Regions from separate parts of the Paenibacillus sp. XP01 genome, predicted to be linked through region 1. Evidence: riboswitches for the same ligand, from Rfam matches in the RefSeq annotation. Region 1 holds a riboswitch; the other holds the start of a gene.
The links. Region 1 has a riboswitch for S-adenosylmethionine ahead of metA (homoserine O-acetyltransferase MetA). Riboswitches for the same ligand answer to the same signal wherever they lie in the genome.

Region 1 (12,398 bases):
GAAAAAATAATTATGCTGATCAACTTGTTGATTCTGACGGCAGCCGGTGTTGTATTCGGCTGGGATCAAGCGATGTATTCCGTGATTGCCTACCTGATTGCGTACGAGATGGTGTATATTGCTTTTCGGGGATTTACGTCGAAGCGCAAGTTGTATATATTGACCTCCAAAAGCGATCAGGTGCAGGCCGCGCTGCGCAAACGACTGCGTCGTGAACCTGGAATACCGTTTGCAGCTGCAGACATAACGCAACCCGCTAACGCGGATGGCTGGATTCAGCAAATTCCCGGCACGCTCTATTATGAAATCCACGTTCTGGAAATGATCTGGCTCAAATCGGTCGTACGGCATATCGATCCGCATGCCGGCATCGTTACCCACCCTGAAAAATAACCAGGGGATTCAAATAAAAACTCTCTCTGATCTGTGTGTGGCATGCTTCCGCACCAGATCAGAGAGAGTTTTTTGTTGTTATAGAAATTGCATTAATCATTCACACTAGGCCACTACGAGTGCAGTACCATCTTCCGATCGCTGTTATCCCCAGATTATTTTGAATCTCCTTTTCTAAGGAGTAATCCGGTGATAAGCCTCTGCTTCCGATGCAGCTTTCTTTCAGAAAGCTTTTAAGCGAACGCTTCGCTTCTTCAGATTGGTTCTGCCTCTTCGTTAACGTGTGTATATTTTTTGCCGTTTATATATTTATTTTGCAGCACACGTCCGCCAAATTCCCGGTCGGCACATTTATTTACAGTTCAACAACGGCTTTTACGGCCTGCGTTTCAGGGAGCAGCAGCCGATTCATGAAATCAGGCAATTCCTCGAAGCGTGCCCTGTGGGTAATGAAGCCGTCCATATTCAACGTTTTCCCGCGCAATACAGCCATCACACGTTCAAAGTCCTCACGCGTGGCGTTGCGGCTTCCCAGCACTTCCATCTCGCGTTTGTGAAATTCGGGATCATGCAAAACAATGTCCGCCTTCACCAAACCGACATAAATCAATTGCCCACCATGAGCAACATAACGAATCGCTTCATTCATCGATTGCACGTTTCCGGTGGCGTCAAAAACGGAGGTTGCAAAATCCCCTGAGGTTAAATCGGCAATCCGGCCTGCTGCGTCGTCCGCTGCAATAACAAGTTCATCCGCCCCGGCCCAGGTCCGGCCGAGTTCCAGCCTGTTCGCATTTCGGTCGACAGCAATGACCCTCGCTCCTGCCTGCTTCGCAAATGCCATAACGCCCAGACCGATCGGTCCGGCTCCGATGACCACGACCTGATCTCCAGGTTGTATGGCCGACCTTCTGACGGCATGCGCGCCAATGCTGAGTGGTTCGATCATGGCCGTTTCGTCCAGGGTCAGGCCGTTTGCCTTGACCAGGTGTGACACGGGAACGGCAATTTGCTCGCGCATTCCGCCATCCACATGCACGCCCATCACCTGCATGGAAACACAACAGTTGGTTTTTCCTCTTCGGCACGCGATGCATTGACCGCAGTGAAGATAAGGAATGATGCTAACCTGATCTCCCGGCTGCAAACCGGCTTCATTGTTTCCGATTTGATCAATTACGCCTGCCAATTCATGCCCCAAAATACGCGGGTAAGTAAAAAAAGGCTGATTTCCTTTATACGCATGAAGATCGGTGCCGCAAATGCCTATTCTGCGAATCGATACCAGCGCTTCTTGATCACCCATGACAGGCTCGTCCACATGCCGAAGGGCCAGACGGTTAATCTCTTCGCATACGATCGCTCTCATTTCGGTTCCCCCTTGGCTGTCTGCTGCCTTTTTTCGTTATATTCGGGCCGTCCGCTCGTCCAGGTGACATTATGGATCGGAGCCAAAATGCGGAGCACCTCGTTCAGCAATTCCTCATCCATAGGCTCCTCGATCCAGGCCACGTTGTTGCGAATGTTCCGCTCATTTGCACTGCTCACCAGCGTGGTCGGAATTCTTTCGTGGGCTGTGGCAAACTGCACGGCCAGCTTGGCGATATCGCTCCCCTGTTCCGTGCAGAAGCGGGCTGCGTCCAGACATGCCTGCTTCACCTCGTCATCCGCAGGATGCCAAGCAGGCGTTCCTCTCGTGCTTAACAATCCCATCGAAAGAGGAGAGGCGTTGACCAGGCCCACGCCTTCTTTGTCCAGAAGCGGCAGCAAGGACAATAAAGAATTGTCGTTCAGCGCATAATGGCAATAGGAGATGATGGCATCCGCCTCAACCCGAGCCAGCATGTATTCGAACAGCTGCAGGGGCAAGCCGCAAATGCCCGCATATCGGATAATGCCTTGTTCTTTCAGCTGCAACAGCGTCGGAAACGCTTCCTCAATGATGATGTCGGCCGGAACGAATTCGATATCATGCAGAAAAAGGATATCGATATAATCCGTATGGAGCCGCGCCAAACTTTCCTGCACGCTGTCCAATATGCGTTGGCGGGAGAAATCAAATGCGTTTTCACCGTAACGTCCTGCTTTGGTAGAGAGCGTATACGAACTGCGCGGGAGCGACTTAAGCGCCTCGCCGAGCACCGTTTCCGCTTTGGTCAACCCATAATAAGGGGAAACATCGATATAATTCATTCCTGCGTCCACCGCCGCATGCACGGTCCGTATGCCTTCGCTGCGATCAATATCCCGAAATACCGAACCCAGGGAGGATGCACCAAAACTGAGCACGGGCACCTTCAGGCCTGTATTGCCCAACACTCTTTGTTTCATAAGGAAGCCCACTCCTTTCATGATGATATATACTTCTTCCGTTCTGAATGCCCTTTCATTTTATCAGCTTAAAATGATTATAAAATAGCGTTCAACGTGCAATATGTACTCTTTTTTGATCTTTTTCTGAGCTTTATTCGATTATATTTTTTGTAGGTACATGATCATCCTGAAAAAACCCGCCCCTTCTCTTGAAGAGAAAAAGGCGGGCCGGAAGATATTATAATGACGTTTACATCCTAGTTTTGCATCACGAAATCATGCTCTACCGCATTCTGTTCTTCGTCGAACATGCGCAGGATTTCATATTTGGTATTACGCTGTGCCGGAATATAGCCGGATTCGCGAATCAGCTGCAAAATGGAGCCAATGTTGACCTTATATGTCGCACCTGCGGCAGAAACGACGTTTTCTTCAATCATCGTGCTGCCGAAATCGTTACATCCGAATTCCAGCGATTTTTTGCCGATTTCCGGTCCCATCGTTACCCAGGAAGACTGGATATTTTTGATGTTGTCGAGCACGAGGCGGCTGATCGCGACCGTTTTCAAGTACTCTTCCGGCGTTTGGCGTTCCAGCTTCAGATTTGTATTATCCGGCTGGAAGGTCCATGGAATAAAGGCCAGAAAACCTTCGGAATCATAGTTGTTCGCGATGCATTCATCCTGTGCTTCGCGGACGCGCATCAAGTGCAGCGCACGCTCTTCCATCGTTTCGCCCAACCCGATCACCATCGTTGCGGTTGTGTTCATGCCGATGCGGTGAGCCGTCTGCATGACGTCCATCCAATCCCGCCAGGAACCTTTCAGGCGGCTGATTTTGCGGCGAGTCCGATCATCGAGGATTTCCGCTCCGCCGCCAGGCAAGGAATCGAGTCCGGCAGCATGAATTTCCCGCATAACCTCTTCCAATGTCAGGCCGTCCGACACTTCGACCATTTTGCGGATTTCAGCCGGCGAGAAGGAGTGCATCGTAATTTCAGGGAAACGCTCCTTGATCGCTTTGAGCAAATTGGTGTAATAGCTGAATGGCAGATTGGGGTTGGTGCCGCCCTGCATCAAAATTTCGGTGCCGTTAACGTCAACGGTTTCCTGAATTTTCTGGAAAATCACCTCATCCGGAAGCACATAGCCTTCATCCGAACCCGGCCGGCGATAGAAAGCACAAAAACGGCAGTAGACGTCGCACACGTTGGTGTAGTTGACGTTACGCCCAATGACGAAAGTTCTGTAAGGCTCGGGATGCATGCGTTTCATGATAACATTGGCAGCAGCCCCGATTTTGTCGATCTCGTTCGATTCAAACAGCTGAATCGTGTCTTCCAGGTCCAAACGTTCGCCCCGAAGGGCTTTATCTAGGATACGGTCTACCGTACTCATTGTGAAAAGCCTCCCTCATGAAGAGAAATATGATCACGATCCGTCCCGACTTGTTCAATGGCATTTTGCAGCAGGCCAACCTGCATATCGATCATTGGATGCAATTGCAAAATGCGTTTCATATATAGGCAAGTTCTGGTGGCAACATCGCAGTTCGTTAATGCTCTATCTATCGTAACACAGGTTACATGTGAAAAAAAGCACCTTATGAATAAGGTGCTTTAAAAATAAGTAAAAATATGAATATTCAAAAGACGCGATAATGGCAGCGATGCTTGAGCCCTGAAATTGCCTGAAACAGTTGGAATACTTCCCAAAGAGCATCCTATTCCCGGGTTACGTTAACCCGGAATGCTGCTTAAATGTTCGTGGATCAGTTTCCAGCCTAGCTCCGTATCTTTAATGAAGACATTGGTTGCCCGTCCACTGCCCTTGACCAATTTCCCCTGCAAATATCCTTCATATTTATATTGGTAAACGCAGGTCGCCGTATTCCCGTCAACGGCAATCCATTGGACATCTGCTGCAGAGTAGACCTCTTCCTTGATCATATCCCAGGCATGTTCAAAATAAGCCTGGATCTCTTCTGGCGATGTACACGTTTTATCCGAGAACCAATAAACCGCATTGGGATGCAGCAGCTGTCTAACATTTTGGAAATCATGCGTATTCGTTGCTTCGATATAACGTTCCAATGCTTGGATATAATCCTCTGCCTCGATAGATCCCAATAAAATTACCCCCGTAATGCCTGATCCAGATCTGCAATCAGGTCGTCGATATCCTCAAGCCCGACGGAGAACCGGAGCAATCCGTCCGTAATGCCGCGATCACGCCGTACTTCGGCAGGCATGGCGGCATGCGACATCATCGCAGGATAGGACAGGATGCTTTCGACCGCTCCGAGACTCACGGCAACAATTGGAAGTTTCACGCGGTTCAATACGGCTTTGGCACGCTCACCGGACCCTACATCAAAGGATACAACGGCTCCATATCCGCTCGATTGACGCTCATGCACTTCGCGGCCGGGATGCTCCTGCAGCCCTGGATAGAAGACAGCCTCGATGTCACTGCGTCCGCTGAGCCATGCGGCCAGTTTGGCCGTGCTCTGTTCGCTGTGCGCCATGCGTGCGCCCAGCGTTTTCATCCCACGCATGAGCAGCCACGATTCCTGTACGCCAAGCACGGTGCCCAGACCGTTTTGCAGCTGCTTCAACTGGCGTCCCAGCGACTCCGTACGCGCAACGGCAAGACCTGCCAGCACGTCACTGTGTCCTCCCAGAAACTTGGTCGCACTGTGCACCACGATATCAACGCCAAGCTCGATCGGACGCTGGTAATAAGGTGTCATAAACGTGTTGTCCAAAATGCTGATCAGGTTATTTTCCTGAGCCCATGAAGCTACCGCGCCGATGTCGGTAATTTTCAGCGTCGGGTTGGACGGTGTTTCAATATATACTGCTTTGGTGTTTGGCTTGATTGCCGCCTTCACCTCGCCGAGATTCGTCATGTCCACGAATGTCGTCTCAATGTTCATCCGGTTCAAAATGGACGTCAGCAGGCGGTAAGTGCCGCCGTATACGTCTTCCGTCACGATGACATGGTCCCCGGCAGAAAACATCATAAACACGCTGGAGATCGCCGCCATGCCCGATGAATAGGCAAAGCCTCGTACGCCGCCTTCCAGCAGGGCAATATAATCTTCCAGCGCCTGGCGTGTCGGGTTGCCCGAACGGGAGTAGTCATGCTGCGGCGGATTGTGAATATCGAAATGATGGAACGTCGAAGCCTGATATATCGGCACGCTGGAAGCGCCGGTGGCCTTGTCCACCTCATCGCCGAAATGAAGCAATTTGGTATCGAATTTCAGCCGGCTTGCCTGTTCGTTCCCGTTATGGTTCTGCTCACTCATGGCTTTCCCCTCCTTCAACTTCGCGCTGCGCTGCCTCAAGCGCACCGCCCAGGTCGGCAATCAGGTCATCCACATGCTCGATGCCAACGGAGAAGCGAAGCAAACGGTCATCCACGCCTACGGCGTCGCGGATTTCAAGCGGGATGTCGGCATGTGTCTGCACGGTAGGATACGTCATCAACGATTCGACCCCGCCCAGGCTTTCGGCAAAAGCGATCAGCTTGATATGGCGCAGGACCGGCTCTACATAACGGGCATCCTTCACCTTGAAGGAGAAAATCCCGGTGTTACCGCTGGACTGTTTGTTTTGCAGCTCATGGCCTGGATGATCCGACAGACCGGGATGGAACACTTCGGCCACTGCAGGATGCTCCAGCAAATACTTCGCAATCGTCAACGCGTTGTGCTCATGGCGTTCCATGCGGAGAGCCAGCGTTTTCATCCCTCTCATCAACTGGTAAGAATCGCTCGGGGACAACACGGCACCGATGGAGTTATGCAGGAATGCCATTTCGGCAGACAATTGCTCGCCTTTCGTTACGATCAGACCGGCAAGCACGTCATTGTGACCGCCCAAATATTTGGTCGCGCTGTGGATGACGATGTCGGCTCCAAGCTCAATCGGACGTTGGAAGAACGGCGTCAAGAGCGTATTATCGACGATGGTCAACAGACCATGGCTTTTCGCCCAAGCACTAACGGCCTCTATATCTGTGATCATCATCAGCGGGTTTGTCGGTGTTTCAATGAATACCGCCTTTGTATTCGGTTTGCGCACTTCTTCAAGCGCCGCGAGGTCATTGGTATCTACATAGCTGGCTGTTACGCCGAAACGGGATAAAATCCGTTCCAGCAGGCGATAGGTTCCGCCATACAGATCCAGCGACACGATTAGATGATCCCCCTGTCCGAACAGGGAGAAGATCGTTTGCAGGGCAGCCATGCCCGAACTACACGCAAACCCGGCATCGCCGGATTCCAATGCAGCTGCTGCTTCCTCCAACACTTTGCGGGTCGGATTGGTCGTGCGGATATAATCGAACCCGGTGCTCTGCCCCAGCTTTGGATGGCGGAACGCCGTTGATTGATAGATCGGAAAATTCACCGCGCCCGTGACCGGTTCATTGACGGACCCGATTTGGGCCAGTCGACTTTCAATTTTCAGCTTGTTGTCTTCCATTGCTGCATCCTCCTGTTATCACAATTAAATTTGCGGACCAATATCGTAAGGGGTTTCCTGATACACATAGTAATTGAGCCAATTAGAGAATAATAAGTTTGCATGCGCCCGCCAGGTTGCCGGAGGAACACGGGAAGGGTCGTCATTCGGGAAGTAATATTTCGGCGGATCGATGTTCAATCCTTTGGCCACATCACGATCATATTCCCATTTCAGCGAAAGAGGATCGTATTCGGCATGGCCTGTCACGAAAATTTGCTTGCCGTCCTTGGTGGCTACCAGGAACACGCCTGCCTCCTCCGACTCGGACAAAATTTCGAGATTGTCGTTTTTCAAAATATCTTCGCGCCGTACTTCCGTATGGCGGGAATGCGGGATGTTGAACACTTCGTCAAATCCGCGCAGGAGCGGAACATGGGATTTGTTCACCGTGTGCGGGAAAACGCCGAAGCATTTTTCGGCCAGCGGAATTTTCGGCACGTCAAAATGATGATACAAACCCGCCTGCGAAGCCCAACATATATGCATGGTCGACGTAACGTTGGTTTTGGTCCATTCGAAAATCTCCTGGATTTCCTTCCAATAGTTCACGTCTTCGAAATCCATCTGTTCCACTGGGGCGCCGGTAATGATCATGCCGTCGAAACGGCGATGCTCAATCTCGTCAAACGTTTTGTAGAACAGGTTGAGATATTCCTGAGACGTGTTTTTGGAGGTATGGGATTTCGGATGCACCAACACGATGTCCACCTGAATCGGCGTATTCCCCACAAGGCGGAGCAATTGGGTTTCCGTTGTTTCTTTGGTCGGCATCAGGTTTAAAATAGCAATGCGCAATGGGCGAATATCCTGCTTGTAAGCAGACGATTCATCCATTACGAAAATGTTCTCTCCCGCAAGCACTTCCTTTGCGGGCAAGGCATCTGGTATTTTGATCGGCATGGTGTGTAACTCCTCCTTAAGCATAGATAGATGCAGGCTTAGCTGCCAAGAGCTGGTCTCCGAGCGCAGACGCAATGTCCACATGCAGCCCTTGTCGTCTACGGGACAGCCTTAAATTGCTTAGCGAAAATCAGTGCTGAGAAGTCGGTGCATATACCAGAACAATCGGATGCCCAAAGCCCAGTCATTCCGATAATTATAACAAAGACCTTCCTCGGACTCCGAGAAAGGTCATATGTAAAACGGATATGCGCCTCTCTCATCTCTCAGTAACAACAGTGCCTCAATGTATGTGCACTTAGTCGCTGCAAGAATTAGCACCGTGCGGTTATGCCGCCGGTTGCCGGGTTTCATCGGGCCAGTCCCTCCACCTACTCTTGATAAGATTTCGCCGTATTCAATTGTTGATAGCATGTTTAACGTATACTTTAAAACAATAACGCCTACTCGTCAAGCATATGTTTGCAGGTCTGTTTTTATGAAGCGGAACCGTTTGTTCCCTACATTCATAGACTGCTGTGTGGCGCCAAAATCGACACATTTTTACGCTTGAAAGCACCATGTACGAGCGGTATACTAGACAAGTGTTGCATACCCTTATGTGAGAGGTGACATATTCAATGGATGGCGACCCGAGGCCTGATTGGCAGACGAGTTCCAGCAAACTGCATAGTGAATTGACATCAGCATGCCGGCAGCGGGACGTTTATTCCGTTTGGATACCAAGTCATCCCGTCTGATCTCCAGACCCCGCTGCCGACCGGCTGATCTGTTCCTTTGCGCCCTAATTCAAGAGTGATCCGCCATAGTGGCGGGTGCAGAAGGAGTGGATAACGATGAAAATCCGGTTGGTAAACAACGGTGTATTTATCCCGGTGGACGATATTGAACAAACGCTGACGCCACCAGCAGAGGGATTCTACTGGATCGATGCAGACGTTGACGATTTGGCGGTGCTCCAGCCCCTGTTCATGATCCATGACCTGGCGGTGGAGGACTGCCTCAGCGAGGACGAACAGCGTCCAAAAATCGAAATTTACGAAAATCATTATTTTATCGTCATTAACAGCATTCGATTCGATGATGAGGAAATCTTCTTGCGGGCTGTCAACCTGTTTTTGGGCAGACATTTCATTATAAGCGTGACCAAACAAAAGGTCAGCGAGCTGCGTACACTGAAGCCCATCTTATGGGAACAGGAAGCCAACACGCCGGACCGTTTCTTGTACTTGTTGATCGACTTGATCGTCGACAATTACTTCACGGTGGGCGATCGGATCGAGGCCCGCATCGAGAAGCTCGAGGAAGACATTCTGATGCACACCAAAAAATCCCACCTGAACGAAATCATCGGGCTTCGCAGTGAGATTTTATGGTTGAAAAAAGTACTGGGACCTCAGAAAGAGGTCATCAATACGCTGAACAAAAAAGATTTGCGTCTCATCGATGATCAGCTGCAAAAATATTTCAGCGACATCTACGAGAACGCCGTTAAAATATCGGAGACATTCGAAACGTACCGGGATCTGATGGGCAACTTGCGCGAAGCCTATCAATCCAGCATCGCCAACCGCGCGAATGAGATCATGCGTGTTTTTACCGCCATCACGACGGTATTTATGCCGCTGACGGTCATTACCGGAATTTACGGCATGAACTTCACGAACATGCCTGAGCTCGATTGGAAATATGGTTATTTCGTCGTCATCGGCATCATGATTACTTTAGGTTTGAGCATGTTCTTTATTTTCCGCAAAAAAGACTGGATTTGAACAACCTATGCAACTGTCAAACGGTCGACGAGGCAGCCCTGGTTTCGGGTATGCCTCGTCTTTTTTTTGCCTCCGTCACAACACCCCTCCCGTTTCCGTTCTCCCGGTGTTATCCTGCATTTTTCGCGGTTTCTGCAGAGCGGCGAAAACGAATGCGAATCATGCGCAAACGCTCGTACACTTGCTCCAAATTCGTTCCGCTAGGTCTGTCCGGGCCATATACTTTCTGCATCACAGGTTTAAGAAACGAATCGCCAAGCACTTCATACGCATTCCACACTGCTTCCTGTTCTTCCTCGGGCATCACGGCCAGTTCGGCATCCAGCAAGGAATCCGTGTCGTATCCTTCGTCATCCAAAATTTCAAGCCATTCAATCAGTTCCCTGCGCGACAAACCGGACCGATTGACGATCTCTTCCAAAGTAAGTCCTTCTTTCATGCCTTCAAGCACCTGTTTGCGCGTCGTAAATTTTTCCAGTTCCTGCTTGTATTTATGCTCCTTCTGTTTGTACAGCCAACTCTCGTATTCTTCTTCCTTGAGCGCGGCATATACCCAATCGAGCGGAAAATCATGAGATCGCTGCATGCCATGCGTATGCTCGAGCCACTCTTGGCCGTATTCGGACGCTTTGCTCTCGCCCACGCCCGGGAGCTGCATCAACTCCTCCAACGTTTGAGGAACATATGCGCTAATCATGCGGAGCAAGCGATTCGTCGCGATGAAATACGGGGCTTTGCGGTCCGAAGCGGCTCGTTGCCTGCGCCAGGCGCAAAGATCCTCGTACAACACCTCATTGCTGTGCAATTCGCTGTAACATTGCAGACGCTGTCCGCCATAACCGCGATCTTTCAACTCGTCGCCGTCATGAAACAAGCCTTGCAGCAGCGGTCGATATCCTTCACCCATGCGCGTAGCCAACTGATGGCGGTAAACATGCAGCAATTCGTCCCATGAATCCCCCTCGTACCAGACCATATCCTCGCGATCTCCTGCTTCATAACGGCTCCACACCAACTGCCAGCTTCCCTCTTCTTCACCGATCCACAACTGGGCAGGCTGCTCTTCCTGCTCGAACATTCTGGTTAATCTGTTCATGAAAATAATTTCCATCTTGGACTCCTCCTTATGTTATAGCAGAGCACAGCCAACCAGACACCATGCCAGGCCATCATGCTGATGGGCAGCACAAAAAGCACCCCTCCTGCAATGTAATGCAAGAGAGGTGCTTCCTCATCAACCGTGCTATGCTGTTGTTCATATCATACCATATTGGAAAAATTCGTCAACCGTTTCGAAGGTAAAAAGAGGCATTATTTCTATATTGCAAATAGAACAAACCTATTTTTCCAATGCTAATTTCGCAAGCGCAAGCGAACCGCACAAGCCCGCGTTATCGCCCAGTCCAGGCGGAACGATATACTGATCGATTTCGGATTGAATCATAGGATGCTGGACGTATCCAGCCAGAAGCTCCTGCAGTTTGCCCTGAATCATCGGGAAGAGGTGCTCTTGCTTCATGACCCCGCCACCCATAACGATCTTTTGCGGGGAGAGGATCAGCACAAAGTTCATCAATGCCTGTGCCAGATAATGGGCTTCGAGCTCCCACGCCTTATGGTCCGGCGACAGTTCATAAGCCGGTTGCTCCCAACGTTTGTTGATCGCCGGACCTGCTGCCAACCCTTCCAGGCAATCGCCGTGATAAGGGCAGAAGCCTTCATACGCATCTTCTGGATGACGGCGCACCACGATATGTCCCATCTCCGGGTGGGATAAACCGTGAACCATTTTGCCCCCGACGACCGCACCTGCCCCGATGCCTGTCCCCACGGTGATATACAAGCAGCTGTCCAACCCTTGAGCAGCCCCCCAAGTAGCTTCACCCAATGCTGCCCCGTTAACATCCGTATCAAACGTCATTGGCACGTCGAAATGCTCTTTCAGTTTGCCGATCAGGTTGTACTGCCCCCAATGCGGTTTTGGCGTTGTCGTAATGTAGCCATAGGTCGGACTTCCTTCGATCGGATCGATGGGTCCAAAGGATCCTACCCCAAGCGCCGCGATATCTTTGCCTTCAAAGAAAGCGATGACTTGAGCCATCGTCTCTTCCGGCGTTGTCGTCGGAAAACTTACCCGTTCAAGCACCTCGCCTTGCTCTGTCCCAATTCCACACACAAATTTGGTACCACCTGCTTCAATTGCACCTAAAATCGTCAATTCAGTCACGCTCCCATTCAGATCATCAGTTGTTTTCGTTGTCCAGCTTGTCCAGCCGTTGGAGCAATGTTTCTCTCCAACTATCCGACAACGCGGAAATAGTCAAAAGCGAACGCATCGCAGCAGCATCCTGCTTTCCTTGATGCATGATCCGGTTGGCTTCCATTACGGTCATCGATGTTTCATCCGTGGTCACACGTCTAAACGCCGAACCAGGGCCGATTTCACCTTCACGGAGTACGCGAAAATAAAATCCGGTATGCCCGCT
Region 2 (12,398 bases), 3.0 Mb from region 1:
GCTCGCGCCCTGGTGCAGGACGCTGACCTGTACTTCATGGATGAGCCGTTTGCCGGCGTGGACGCCACGACCGAGAAAGCGATTATTTCATTGCTGGAACAGCTGAAGCGGCAAGGGAAAACGGTGCTTGTCGTTCATCATGACCTGGCCACGGTGGAGGAATATTTCGATCATGTGCTGCTGCTGAATGGCCGGTTGGTGGCAGGAGGCCCTACCAGCGAGGTATTTGTGCCGGATATGCTGCAGGAAACCTACGGCGGCCGGATTGCCATGATTGGCAGCCGCTCGGAGAAGGGTCAGGTGTAAATGATGGGAAACTGGATCATGACGATTCTGACCGATCCCAACACGAGATGGATCCTGCTCGGGTGTATGCTGCTTGGATTCAGCAGCGGCATTATCGGTTCGTTTACGTTTTTGCGTCGTCAAAGTTTGATGGGCGATACGCTGGCCCATGCGGCACTGCCCGGCATATGCATAGCGTTCATGCTTGCGGAAACGAAGTCGGTTGGCCTGTTTCTCGTCGGTGCCCTCGTTGCGGGCATTATGGCTACCTTTGGCATCACGTGCATTACGCGCTATTCACGCATTAAGCAGGAAACGGCGATGGGCATCGTGCTGTCGGTCTTTTTCGGCATCGGCATCGTCATGTTGACGCGAATCCAGCATGGAGCAAGCGGCAGCCAGAGCGGACTCGACAAATATTTGTTCGGGCAGGCGGCATCCATGGTGCAGACCGATGTATACGTCATGGGCGGCGTATGCCTGATCCTGCTCCTTGCCAGTGTGGCTTGGTTCAAGGAATTCAAGCTGGTGAGCTTTGATCCGGGATTTGCACGGGGGATGGGTTTGCCCGTAGGCATGCTGGAGCACCTGATTCTGCTGCTTACCGTTATTGCTGTCGTAGCAGGGATTCAGGCCGTCGGCGTGGTGCTGGTTGCGGCTTTGCTGGTCACGCCGGCTGCGGCTGCACGCTGCTGGACCGATTCACTGGCACTGATGGTGCTGCTGGCGGGTCTGTTCGGCGCTCTGAGCGGCGCGGCGGGAACGTTGTTCAGCACGATGGTGCCGAATCTGCCGACAGGGCCTGTGACGGTGCTCGCGGCAACGGTCATTTTTGCCGGATCTGCATTACTGGCTCCGCGGCGCGGGCTGCTGGCCAGACGACTGCGGAGCGCGCAGGCGAGATCGGCCTATTTGCGGGAGGAACGCATGGCCTTATCCGGGCTGCCCGTGCAGCGCGCGCAGCAGGAACGAGGTGAATTGTAATGTCCACGTTTTGGATTATTTTAACGGCCATGCTCGTCTCCTCCGCTTGTGCCATTCTCGGATGTTTTCTGATTCTGCGGAAGATGACGATGGTGGGCGATGCCATCAGCCATGCGGTATTGCCCGGCATCGCGGTTGCCTATCTGTGGAGCGGCTCACGGGATTCGCTCTGGATGCTGCTGGGGGCGACGGCATTTGGCTTGATTACGGTGTTTCTCATCCAGACGCTGCAATCCGGAGGACTCTCCTCGGATGCATCCATAGGGATTGTGTTCACGGCCCTGTTCGCGGTAGGTGTGATTCTAATCAGTCAAAATGCGCAAAACATCGATTTTGATCTCGATCATGTACTATTCGGGGAGATTGCTTATGTTCAGTGGGATACACTGACGCTCTGGGGCATGAATGTCGGACCACGGGCGGTGTGGATGCTCGGCATTACGCTGCTGGTCATTCTGGCCGTGCTGGGCCTGTTCTACAAACAGTTCAAGCTGTGCGCGTTCGATCCGGCCCTTGCCGCCGCCTGCGGCATTCCGGTAGCCCTGTTCCATTACGTACTCATGGGACTTGTGTCCATGGCGTCGGTGGCCTCCTTTGACAGCGTCGGTTCCATTCTCGTCGTCGGTATGCTCATCGTGCCTGCAGCCACGGCTTATCTGCTGACAGACCGACTGGGTCGAATGATCGCGTACAGCGTCGTCATCGGGGCCGCTGCCTCCATCGGAGGATATGTGATGGCGTTCGTATGGGATGCTTCCATTGCCGGATGCATGGTGGCTGCCGCAGGCATATTGTTTGTGCTGGCTTTCCTGCTGTCGCCGAGGCACGGCATCGTTTTTCGCTATGCTCGCCGCAAGTCCGCAGCACAATAAGCGCATAAGGCCGCCTGCATTGCAGGCGGTCTTTTTTCATGAGCAATAAAGGATGCAGCTTCCTTTGTTGCAGGTTGATCATCTGTGGTAAAATGTCGTTAGCCATGACGTCCGAAGCGCCCGCGCATTTGCGGCAGCCGGACGGTCTTTTTGTGAGATCCGATTTCGCATCATAAAAACATCAGAGAGAGAACCAAGGAGGAGTACAACATGGGAGAACCGAAATACAAATTGCTTGCGCTCGACATGGACGGAACGCTGCTGAACGACAACCATGAAATTTCACAAGAAACAGCCAAATGGATCCAGATTGCCATCCGCCGCGGCGTACACGTCTGCCTGTCCACGGGAAGAGCCGTCTTTCACGCTATGCCTTATGCCGTGCAGCTCGGATTGGAAACCCCGATGATCACGGTAAACGGCAGCGAAGTATGGAAAGCGCCGCATGACCTGCATATTCGCCATCTGATGGACCCTGTGCTGATTCGCAAGATGTGGGAGATCGGAGAGAAGTACAATACTTGGTATTGGGCATACTCCGTGGAAGAGCTTTTCAACCGCGACCGCTGGACCCAGGATATCGAAGGAACCCAGTGGCTGAAATTCGGGTTTAACACCGAGGTCGACGAGATTCGCCATCAAATTATGATGGAACTGCAGCAGCTGGGCGGTTTGCAGATGACCAACTCCTCGCCCGTCAATATTGAAGTCAACCCGGCCGGCATTACAAAGGCAAGCGGCGTGGCCGAAGTATGCAAACTGCTTGGACTCGACATGTCCCAGGCCGTAGCGGTGGGCGACAGCTTGAACGATCTGGCCGTGATCGAAGCGGCAGGGCTCGGCGTAGCGATGGGCAACGCCCAGGATCAGGTGAAGGAAGCGGCGGATCTGATCGTCGCGAGCAACAATGAGGATGGCATCGTTGAGGTCATTCGCGATCATATTTTGAAGGGGGAATAAACCTTGCTCGCAACCGTTGGCTGGATTTTGATCGTGCTTCTGTTCGCGGTGGGAATGGCAGGAACGGTCTACCCCGTTCTTCCGGGAGCTATCGCCATTTTGTTCGCGTTTCTGGTCTATGGCTGGTTCTTCAGCTTTGATCCGTTCGGGGTATGGTTCTGGATCTTCCAGATTCTGATCGTCGTGGTGCTGTTCGTCGCGGATTACGTGGTCAGTGCCTGGGGGGTCAAAAAGTTCGGGGGCTCCAAGCTATCCACCACGCTCAGCACAATCGGCGTCATTATCGGCCCGTTTGTGATTCCGGCATTTGGTCTGGTGCTCGGTCCGTTTATCGGAGCGTTTCTGGGTGAGCTGATCGGCGGATCTTCGCCTTCCAAGGCGACCAAGGTCGGCTTCGGCTCGGTCGTTGGCCTGTTCACCAGTACGGTGATGAAAATCATTTTGCAGATCGTTATGATTGTTCTGTTCATTATTTGGGTGGCGAGATTCGCATAGACGTTCGGGCTTGGTGATCCAGGCGGGTGCGGCCCATGTGGGGAAAGAAGGGAAACAGGTTGTCTAAGAAAGAAAGCTTTATCAAAGGAACGCTCATCCTGGCGGCCGCGGCGCTCGTTGCAAGGGTGCTTGGATTGGCTCAGCGCGTGCCGCTGGATCACATTCTCGGCGATATCGGGAATGCATCGTTCACGATTTCCAATACGGTTTATTTAATGCTGTTAACGGTGGCGACGGCGGGCATACCGAGTACACTGAGCAAAATGGTATCTGAACGTTACGCCTTGGGCCGCGGCGGAGAGGCCCGGCAGATTTACCGGGCGGCGCTGATCTTTGCGGCCGCAGCCGGTGTCATCATGTCGACCCTGCTGTGGTTTGCGGCGCCATTCTACGCGACGCACATCTCCAAGGTGCCGGGATCGGTCAGCGCCATCCGCGCGCTGGCCCCTGCATTGCTGCTCTTCCCGGCCATCGCGATGATGCGCGGTTACTTCCAGGGCCGTGGCAATATGACGGCCGGAGGCATATCCCAAATTGTGGAGCAGTTCGCCCGCGTGGGTACCGCGATACTGGTGGCCTTTGTGCTGCTGCAATGGAATTACGATGACCAGACGGTGGCCGCCGGGGCATCGTTCGGGGGCGTATTCGGCAGCATCGGGGCGTTTGCGGTGATGCTGTACTTCACCATCAAGCAGCGGCGCGTGGACAGCGCCGCAGCACTCATCGAGGAGCGTTCAGAAAAGCTGCCGCTGGGCGGAATCTATGGGGACATATTCAAATTGTCGATTCCGATCGTGCTCTCTTCCTTGGCGGTTCCAGCCATCAACTTCATTGACACTTCTCTTGTCGTTCCGCTGCTGAGCGGAAGGATCGGTCTGGAAGAAGCGACGGCCGTTCTGGCGGTGCTTGGTATGAAAGCCCAGAGCATTGCCGGAATTCCTCCGATTTTGGCCATTGCGCTCAGCACGTCGCTGGTGCCGGTCATTTCGGCGGCATTTGCCCGCAAGGATGAAGTTCATCTGCAAAGCCAGATCACGCTGGCCCTGCGCATTTCGATTCTGACAGGCCTGCCGATCGTCATTGCGCTGAGCGCAGCAGCGCATTCGATCAACGGTTTGCTGTTCAGCGATCTGGGCGGCACGTCGATCATTGCGGTATTGACGATCGGGACCATTTTCCAGATCACGATGATGACGACGAATGCCATTCTGCTGGGCGTAGGAAAGCCGCGCATTACGATGATCAGCGTGGCGGCAGGCATTATCGTCAAGTTTGTGGCGAGTTTGATTTTGGCCCCGCTGATGGGGATTTACGGCATCATTATGGCCACGGCACTCTGTTTCCTGGTCATTACGTACCTCAATCTCAGGGTGCTGCGCAAAATCGTTTCCTTCTCCATCATGGGCAACCGTTGGACAGGCCTTGCCGTTACCGTCTTGGTCGCAGCGGCGGTAGGATTCGGCGCGAACTGGGCGGGCAATCAGGTATTCGGTGCTTTCCTGCCGGCGAGAATTTCCTTCCTGCTGACGTGTATGGTAGTAGGCGTTCTGGTCGTTGCGGTTTACCTGCTGCTGCTGGTCGTGATGAATGTGCTACGCAAGGACGAACTGGGCAGCTATCCGCGAATTTTGCAAAAAGTATTGCGTCCGTTGATGCGGTTCCAGCGGGGACAGGCACAACGTGGGTAAGCAAGGGAGAATCGTTGATTGGAACGCGAATGGGCGTTCTCAGATAAAAATAAAAGAAGGTCCTGTCCGCTCTAGAGCTGGCAGGACCTTTTTTCAATATTTGTGATGAAACGTTGGGCTATATAGGCCGAATTGGAAATTTGCTCAAAAACGCAAGGGTCAGAAAGAATCTGGAAAGCGGAGCTAAAAGCTTTCTGTAAGAAAGCTCCATCGAAAGCATACGCTTCGCGTTGATCACTGGATTCTCCAGGATCATCCAACCTAGTGCAGGACTGTCCGGGCATCGTGGGCCAGCGCGGTTTTCAGGATGCCGAATCGATGCTCGTGACTGATCTCGAAGATCCAAGGACGCTTGGGCGTGCTGATGTGAGAGAGGCAGTCGGCGTTCTGCAGCCAATCGTATCTCGGAAGGGGTTCATAAGGCGTCTCATGCCAGACGTCAAGCAGTTTCGGGCTGTACAAGCGCTGTCCTTCCGGAAGCCACTCTTCGTCCATCAGCTCAGCGCTGAATGGTTGGGAGGTGCTATTCCCCGATTCATGCTGAACTGCGGTGAACAGTCCTGGCCAATATTCGGCGCGAGAGCCTTGATGGGGCACGGCTCGTGCAAATTTCAATACCCCGTCCAGCACCTGGTCCATGCCAAATAGCATGGCATACAGGCTTTTGCCAAATGCAATGCGTTCATCCAGCTTGTCGAACCGCTCCAGTACTCGCCCAGCGATGCCCAAGCCCTTTCCGAGAGGAAATACGATCTGGTTCAGCCCTGCCAGGTCGTGCAATCGGAAGGAGGGGCTGGAGATTACGTTTTTGTGGAAATACGGGTGCTGCACGACCCGGCCTTCAATATAGTTTTGCTCATTAATAATTAATGCCGTGCTGAGCAGCGAGCTGCACTTCTCCAGCCAGAAGCGCTCCCAGAAAGGCGTCATGAACGCCGATACGTGAAAATGGGACAATAAATGAAAGCAGCTTCGTCCAAGGCGGCGGCTATGCTGATATAACAACAGTTGCGGATAAGCGTCCTGGAAAATAAGAGCATTGCACCGCTCCAGCAAACGGTACGTCTGCTGCCGGGAGGTTTCGTCTTGCAAATTGCGCATGAGTCCGCTTTGCAGGTCGGTCATGTGGTAGCCGCCATTTCGGGACACCATATGGGCAAGCAGCGCCCAGTGCAATTCGGGGCATTCCTCGTAGCAGGCGAGATAAGCGGCGGTTCGCGTAATGTTGCTCCGGTTGTGTTCCCGGGTTTGACGGGAGACGTCTTCGAGAATGATGCAATCCTCCTCGCATAGGGGAGCGTTTCTGGCAAGGCGGGCTGCGGCATGGTCTGTCCCGGTTTTGCCAGGCAGCAAACGCCGAATCTCGGAACGCAGCGCTGCCGCGGTATCCTCGTTCCAATCGAGGTCACGCGCAGGGTGCCTGAGCCGTGCGGAGGCATGCCACGCGGCCTGTTTGCCGCGCCATGCTTCGCGGGCCGCTTCCGGAAGGGAGCGCATGAACTGAAGCATGGCTCCGAACGGGGCAGAATCGGTGCCAAGGAACATCATGGCGTACTATCCTTTCTACTGATGGTTATCTTAAGTATGTGCCGAAGAGTTGACTTCCACTCGTCAACATGCTTATGTGTATAAAGAAGAGACATGCTGCTAAAAAAGAAAGGAAGATGCTGTGATGCAACAAATAACGTCCAAACCGGAATTCGACGTAGCTATTCAGTCTTCGCGGCTTACCGTTGCCGTATTCAAGGCCGATTGGTGCGGGGATTGCAAATTCATTGACCCGTTCATGCCGGAAGTCGAGGAAAAATATGCAAACGAACTGACTCTGGTCGAGGTAGACGTGGATCAGGTCGGAACGGTAAGCGAAGAGCAGAACATTTTGGGCATTCCGAGCTTCGTCGCTTACACGGATGGCCGGGAACTCGTTCGTTTCGTGAACAAACTGCGCAAATCCAGAGAAGAGATCGAGCAGTTTTTGCAACGTGCGGTTGAAGTGTATAACACGATTCATAAATAAGCTTTTGGTCGAAAGCGCCATTCCCAACTGAGGGAGGCGCTTTTGTTTTGTCATTTTTAGGGAATGCTGAAAGAAGGCCGCTTGCACGTGATCCGCTTGTCCAAATCTCACCCAGACGTTAACATTTTGTCACAAACCGCGCCGTCAATGACTCTTTTATCCGTTATAATGGATTTAGTTGTGAAATAAATGTCAAAGTAACGAACCTCATGAAGGGAGTCATTCCTTCGCAATTTAAAAATTTAACTGCAGGTGAGAAAAATTGAAGCATTTAACCTTGTTTAAATGGTTGACCGTATTAACCTGTCTTGTCATGTTCATGGCCACGTTTGGTGGCGGCGTCGTTACGCGGACCGAGTCCGGACTCGGCTGTGGCGCCGAATGGCCTCTATGCAACGGCAAACTGGTTCCGGCCCATACCGTTGCCTCCTTGATCGAATTTTCCCACCGTGCCGTCAGTGCGTTGGCAGGGCTGTTGTCCATTGCCTCGTTCGTTGCGTTTTTACGGTTCGGCAAGTCCCGCCGAGATCTGCAATTGTTCTCATTGCTGACATTGTTATTTGTCATCATACAGGGGATCATGGGCGCATTCGCCGTCGTCTTTTCCCAGTCATCGGCGGTCATGGCGCTGCATTTCGGGTTTGCGCTGATCGCCTTTGCCAGCTCGCTTATGATGGCTTTGGGCATTCGCCAAGAGGCCAAGCATGGCGGACTGGAACGTTTGAACAAATATCCGCGAGTGAGCAAAAATTTCCGGAATCTCGTGTGGTTCTCCACCATTTACACGTACCTGGTTGTGTACACGGGGGCTTTTGTAAGCCATACGGATTCGGCTGGCGGCTGTTCTGGATTCCCTCTATGTAACGGGCAAATCGTTCCTGAACTGTCCGGCGGCGTTGCCGTAGCCTTCATCCACCGTTTAGCAGCGGTGTCGCTCGTCGTTGTGATTGCGATTCTGGGGCACTATGCATACCGCAAACATCCGGATAATAAGGAGCTTAGAACGCTGGGAGTGGTGTCGGTTGTGCTGGTGTTGCTGCAAGTGTTTATCGGTTTCCTGATGATGCTTACGATGAATCGTCCGGAAGTGTACATGTTTGTTGCCTTGTCGCACATGCTTGATATTGCCATCCTGTTCGGCATATTGACGTACATGAGTTTTCTGGTATACAAACTGCACAAACCGGTTAATCGGTTCTGATCTGCTTTCCCAAGTCCACCTGCCCTCGTGATGCATCGTCACGGATGCGGGTGGATTTTGTTTGATCCGCACCGGATTCGGGTACGCTATGGTGCAATAGCGCTGTGCGTTTACTCGGTCTCCGGTTGGGGTTATGCTTAAGTTGGGTGGTTGAGACAGATTGGACAAGAGGAGGCATGCTCATGCTGCGAACACTACTGGGTGAACCCCCGCGCCGGAATGAAGGCGTTCTGGAAGAAGCGATCGAAGCGATGGTGGAAACGCTGGAGCTCCTGCAGCGACAGTTGGACCTGAATCAGGACCCGACGCATGATTACCGCAAACTGTATGTTTGGACCCAAGGTTTGATATCCTCGCTGGATGAATTGGAGCAAAGCTGTTTTGCGGCTTCCCATTTTCGGAAAAAGGTGAAAGCCGGTTCTACGGAAGACATGACCGCTGCCGAAAAGGCGGAATATGCCCGCTACGTATATTTCTATAAGGACGGCTTCATTCGCTGTTTCGCCATTTTGGACAAAACCGGAACGGTCATCAACGAAATTTTCGACCTGAATACCTCAAAGGTCAAAGCCCACTTTTCCTACTTTACAGTACTCAGGCAGTTCGGCTATGCTAAAGTTCATGCCGATTTGGCCGAAGCGCTGATCCGGATCAAAGAAAAATACCGCGAACCGATGAGCCGATTGCGCAAGCGACGCAACATGGAGATTCATTACATGAACTGGGAGATGCAAGATGACCTGTGGCAGCTGCATCAAACGCTGCAGGGCAAAGTGCAGCTGGAGGATCTGGACCAGCATCTTCATGAGCTCAGGCAAGGAACGGACATGGTGTGCGAAACCATCAAGACGGCTTATGGCTACATTAATGCCTTGTGGCGTGAGCACGGCTTGAATCGCAAAAACAGCACCCATTAGGGTGTAATATTTACCTTTGACAAACCGGAATACTTGGATTATACTGAGTTCCTATATTCAATACTGATTAAAAATCATATATTCTTATCGAGAGCGGCGGAGGGACAGGCCCGATGAAGCCCGGCAACCGATTTATGGGGTGTGACACGATGTCATTCTTTATAGATGTTAGGTGCTAATTCCTACAAAATGGTGCAGAGCACGATTTTGGCAGATGAGAAGGCATAATCTTTCACGCAAAGAGCCCTTTTTTCTGCAGAGGGGCTCTTTTTTGGTTCGGGGAGAATGCAGATCGGAAGGATCTGCTTGCAATACAGGTTTATGATTACTCGCCAAACGATGATCGGTTTGCTCGGGAGATATGACTAAAGTCGTTTTTCTCGGCTCCGAAGGAGTTTTTCCAGCCTTTCGGGTAAAGATACATGTAATGGCGGGAAGGAGAAGCTATTTTGATTGAATTAAAGGCATTAACTAAAACATACGGCAAAGGCGCCAAAGCAACGACAGCGTTAGCCGAACTCGACCTGACCATTCAAAAAGGCGAGATTTTCGGCATTATCGGCCACTCCGGGGCGGGAAAAAGCACGTTGATTCGCTGCATGAACTTGCTGGAACGGCCGACGAGCGGCGAAGTGTGGGTCGACGGCGTCAATTTAACGGAGCTTGGGAAACAGGGGCTTCAGAAGCAACGCCGCAAAATCGGCATGATCTTTCAGCATTTCAACCTCCTGTCATCCGCGACGGTGTACGACAATGTGGCATTTCCGCTCAAGTTGGCCAATGCACCCAAGGCGGAGATCGACCGCAAGGTCAAAGAGATGCTTTCTCTGGTCGGGTTGGAAGACCACAGCGGCAAGTATCCTGCCCAACTCTCAGGCGGACAGAAGCAAAGGGTAGGCATTGCCCGCGCGCTGGCCAGCGATCCGGCGGTCCTGCTTTGCGATGAAGCGACCTCGGCGCTTGATCCGCAGACGACGGCCTCCATTTTGAAGCTGCTGCTGGACATTAACGAGAAGTACAATCTTACGATCGTACTGATTACGCATGAAATGCATGTCATCCAGAGCATATGCGATCGTGTGGCGGTCATTCACCAGGGAGGCATCGTGGAGCAAGGGCCGGTAACGGAAGTATTTCTCAAGCCGCAGCATGAGGTCACCCGCGATTTCATCCAGCGGGACGATGCCTCGGCGGAGCTGTTGGCAGTCAGCGCACCGGTCAAAGGTGACGCATTGGCTAACGGAGCTTCCCAACTGGTGAGAATCTCTTTTCTGGGAGAAAAGACATATGAAGCCATTCTGTCCAGAACGGTCCGCAAAACAGGCGTCGATTTTGCCATTTTGCAAGGCACGATTTCGACCATCAAACAAGTTCCTTACGGACAATTGACGGTAAGGTTTGAGGGCGAGCCTGCTTCCATCAGGCAGACGATGAACGAACTGGTTGAGCAGGGGCTTGATGTGGAGGTGCTACAATAATGGATTTTTCAAGCATTCGATGGGAAGAGATCAGCCAGGCTACCGTTGAAACGTTGCAGATTCTAGGGGCGTCCGGCCTGTTCACGGTTATTATCGGTTTGCCGCTTGGCGTTTTGCTGTTCATGACAGCACGCTCGGCTTCGTCGCAAGTCAAGATTTTATATACCATTCTCTCTATTATCGTTAACATTCTTCGGTCGGTTCCGTTCATTATTTTGATTGTTGCTCTTATTCCGTTCACCCGAGCTTTGGTTGGAACGGCAACCGGCGTGCTGGGCACCATTCCTCCGTTGGTTATTGCGGCTGCCCCGTATTTTGCGCGATTGGTGGAAACGACGCTGCGCGAAGTGGATCGCGGCGTCATTGAAGCCGCTCAGTCCATGGGTGCTTCTACAGGCCAAATCGTCCGTCGGGTATTGCTGCCCGAGGCACTGCCAGGTTTGCTGGCAGGCGTTACGATTACGATCGTGACCCTGGTATCGTACACGGCAATGGCGGGCATGGTTGGCGGCGGCGGGTTGGGTACGCTGGCGATCAACTACGGATACTACCGATATCAAACAGAAATTATGATCGTGGCCGTCATTTTGATGATTATTCTTGTGCAATTGCTGCAAATGGGCGGCGATCGTCTCGTCAAAAAGTTCACCCGGAAATAACACATAGATCAAATTTTAAGGAGAAGGGGTTTTACACATGAAAAAATGGTCCATCGCTTTGCTGAGCCTGATGATGATCGCGGTCCTTGCGGCATGCGGCAACAACAAGGATGCCGACAGCGGCGCAGATAACGCAGGAGGCGCTCCACGTACCGTCGAATTGAAAGTCGGAGCTTCGCCTACGCCGCATGCCGAAATTCTGGAAGCCATCAAACCCGAATTGGAGGCCGAAGGCATCCGTTTGCAAATCGTAACGTTCAACGATTACGTTCTGCCGAACCAACAGCTCGCCGACAAACAACTGGATGCGAACTTCTTCCAGCATCAGCCGTACCTGGATGAGGAGAACAAAGCACGCGGATTCAATCTTGTTTCCGTAACTCCGGTGCACGTTGAGCCGTTTGCGGGATACTCCAAAAAAATCAAATCGCTGGATGAGCTTCAGGACGGAGCGAAAGTAGCGATTCCGAATGATCCGTCCAACGGCGGACGTGCATTGCTGCTGCTGGCCAAAAAAGGCTTGATCACGTTGAAGGACAACAACAACATCTCGTCTACAGTGCAGGATATTACGGCTAATCCGAAAAACCTGGAATTCATCACGCTTGATGCGGCCATGATGCCTCGTCAACTGGATGAAGCCGATCTGGTCTTCATTAATGCCAACTATGCGTTGGAAGCCAACCTGAATCCGGAGAAGGATTCCCTGTTGATCGAAGATTTGCAAGGCAATCCGTATGCCAACATTTTGGTTGCGCGTGAAGATAACAAGGATGCAGATGCCATCAAAAAATTGGCAGCCGCACTGAACTCCGAAACCGTCAAAACATTCATCAAAGAAC

Region 2: it holds a riboswitch for S-adenosylmethionine, as region 1 does, so the genes downstream of both, SNR34_RS26000 (methionine ABC transporter ATP-binding protein) here and metA (homoserine O-acetyltransferase MetA) in region 1, are expected to answer to the same signal.

Annotation. Positions count from the first base shown of each region.
Region 1 covers NZ_CP139481.1:1,903,009-1,915,406, reverse strand. Annotated here, with positions in the region: gene SNR34_RS08900 (YitT family protein) at 1-393, shown strand, start outside; gene SNR34_RS08895 (zinc-binding alcohol dehydrogenase family protein) at 749-1,762, opposite strand; gene SNR34_RS08890 (aldo/keto reductase) at 1,759-2,724, opposite strand; gene mqnC (cyclic dehypoxanthinyl futalosine synthase) at 2,964-4,103, opposite strand; gene SNR34_RS08880 (YybH family protein) at 4,445-4,834, opposite strand; gene SNR34_RS08875 (aminotransferase class I/II-fold pyridoxal phosphate-dependent enzyme) at 4,840-6,018, opposite strand; gene SNR34_RS08870 (PLP-dependent transferase) at 6,011-7,198, opposite strand; gene metA (homoserine O-acetyltransferase MetA) at 7,223-8,140, opposite strand; SAM riboswitch class I at 8,397-8,527, opposite strand; gene corA (magnesium/cobalt transporter CorA) at 8,977-9,912, shown strand; gene SNR34_RS08855 (HRDC domain-containing protein) at 10,022-11,023, opposite strand; gene SNR34_RS08850 (ROK family protein) at 11,252-12,130, opposite strand; gene SNR34_RS08845 (MOSC domain-containing protein) at 12,156-12,398, opposite strand, start outside.
Region 2 covers NZ_CP139481.1:5,790,102-5,802,499, reverse strand. Annotated here, with positions in the region: gene SNR34_RS26050 (metal ABC transporter ATP-binding protein) at 1-306, shown strand, start outside; gene SNR34_RS26045 (metal ABC transporter permease) at 310-1,269, shown strand; gene SNR34_RS26040 (metal ABC transporter permease) at 1,269-2,141, shown strand; gene SNR34_RS26035 (Cof-type HAD-IIB family hydrolase) at 2,352-3,101, shown strand; gene SNR34_RS26030 (DUF456 domain-containing protein) at 3,156-3,596, shown strand; gene SNR34_RS26025 (putative polysaccharide biosynthesis protein) at 3,656-5,284, shown strand; gene SNR34_RS26020 (DUF2515 family protein) at 5,546-6,832, opposite strand; gene SNR34_RS26015 (thioredoxin family protein) at 6,957-7,301, shown strand; gene SNR34_RS26010 (COX15/CtaA family protein) at 7,579-8,502, shown strand; gene SNR34_RS26005 (Cthe_2314 family HEPN domain-containing protein) at 8,685-9,419, shown strand; SAM riboswitch class I at 9,501-9,640, shown strand; gene SNR34_RS26000 (methionine ABC transporter ATP-binding protein) at 9,869-10,897, shown strand; gene SNR34_RS25995 (methionine ABC transporter permease) at 10,897-11,556, shown strand; gene SNR34_RS25990 (MetQ/NlpA family ABC transporter substrate-binding protein) at 11,594-12,398, shown strand, end outside.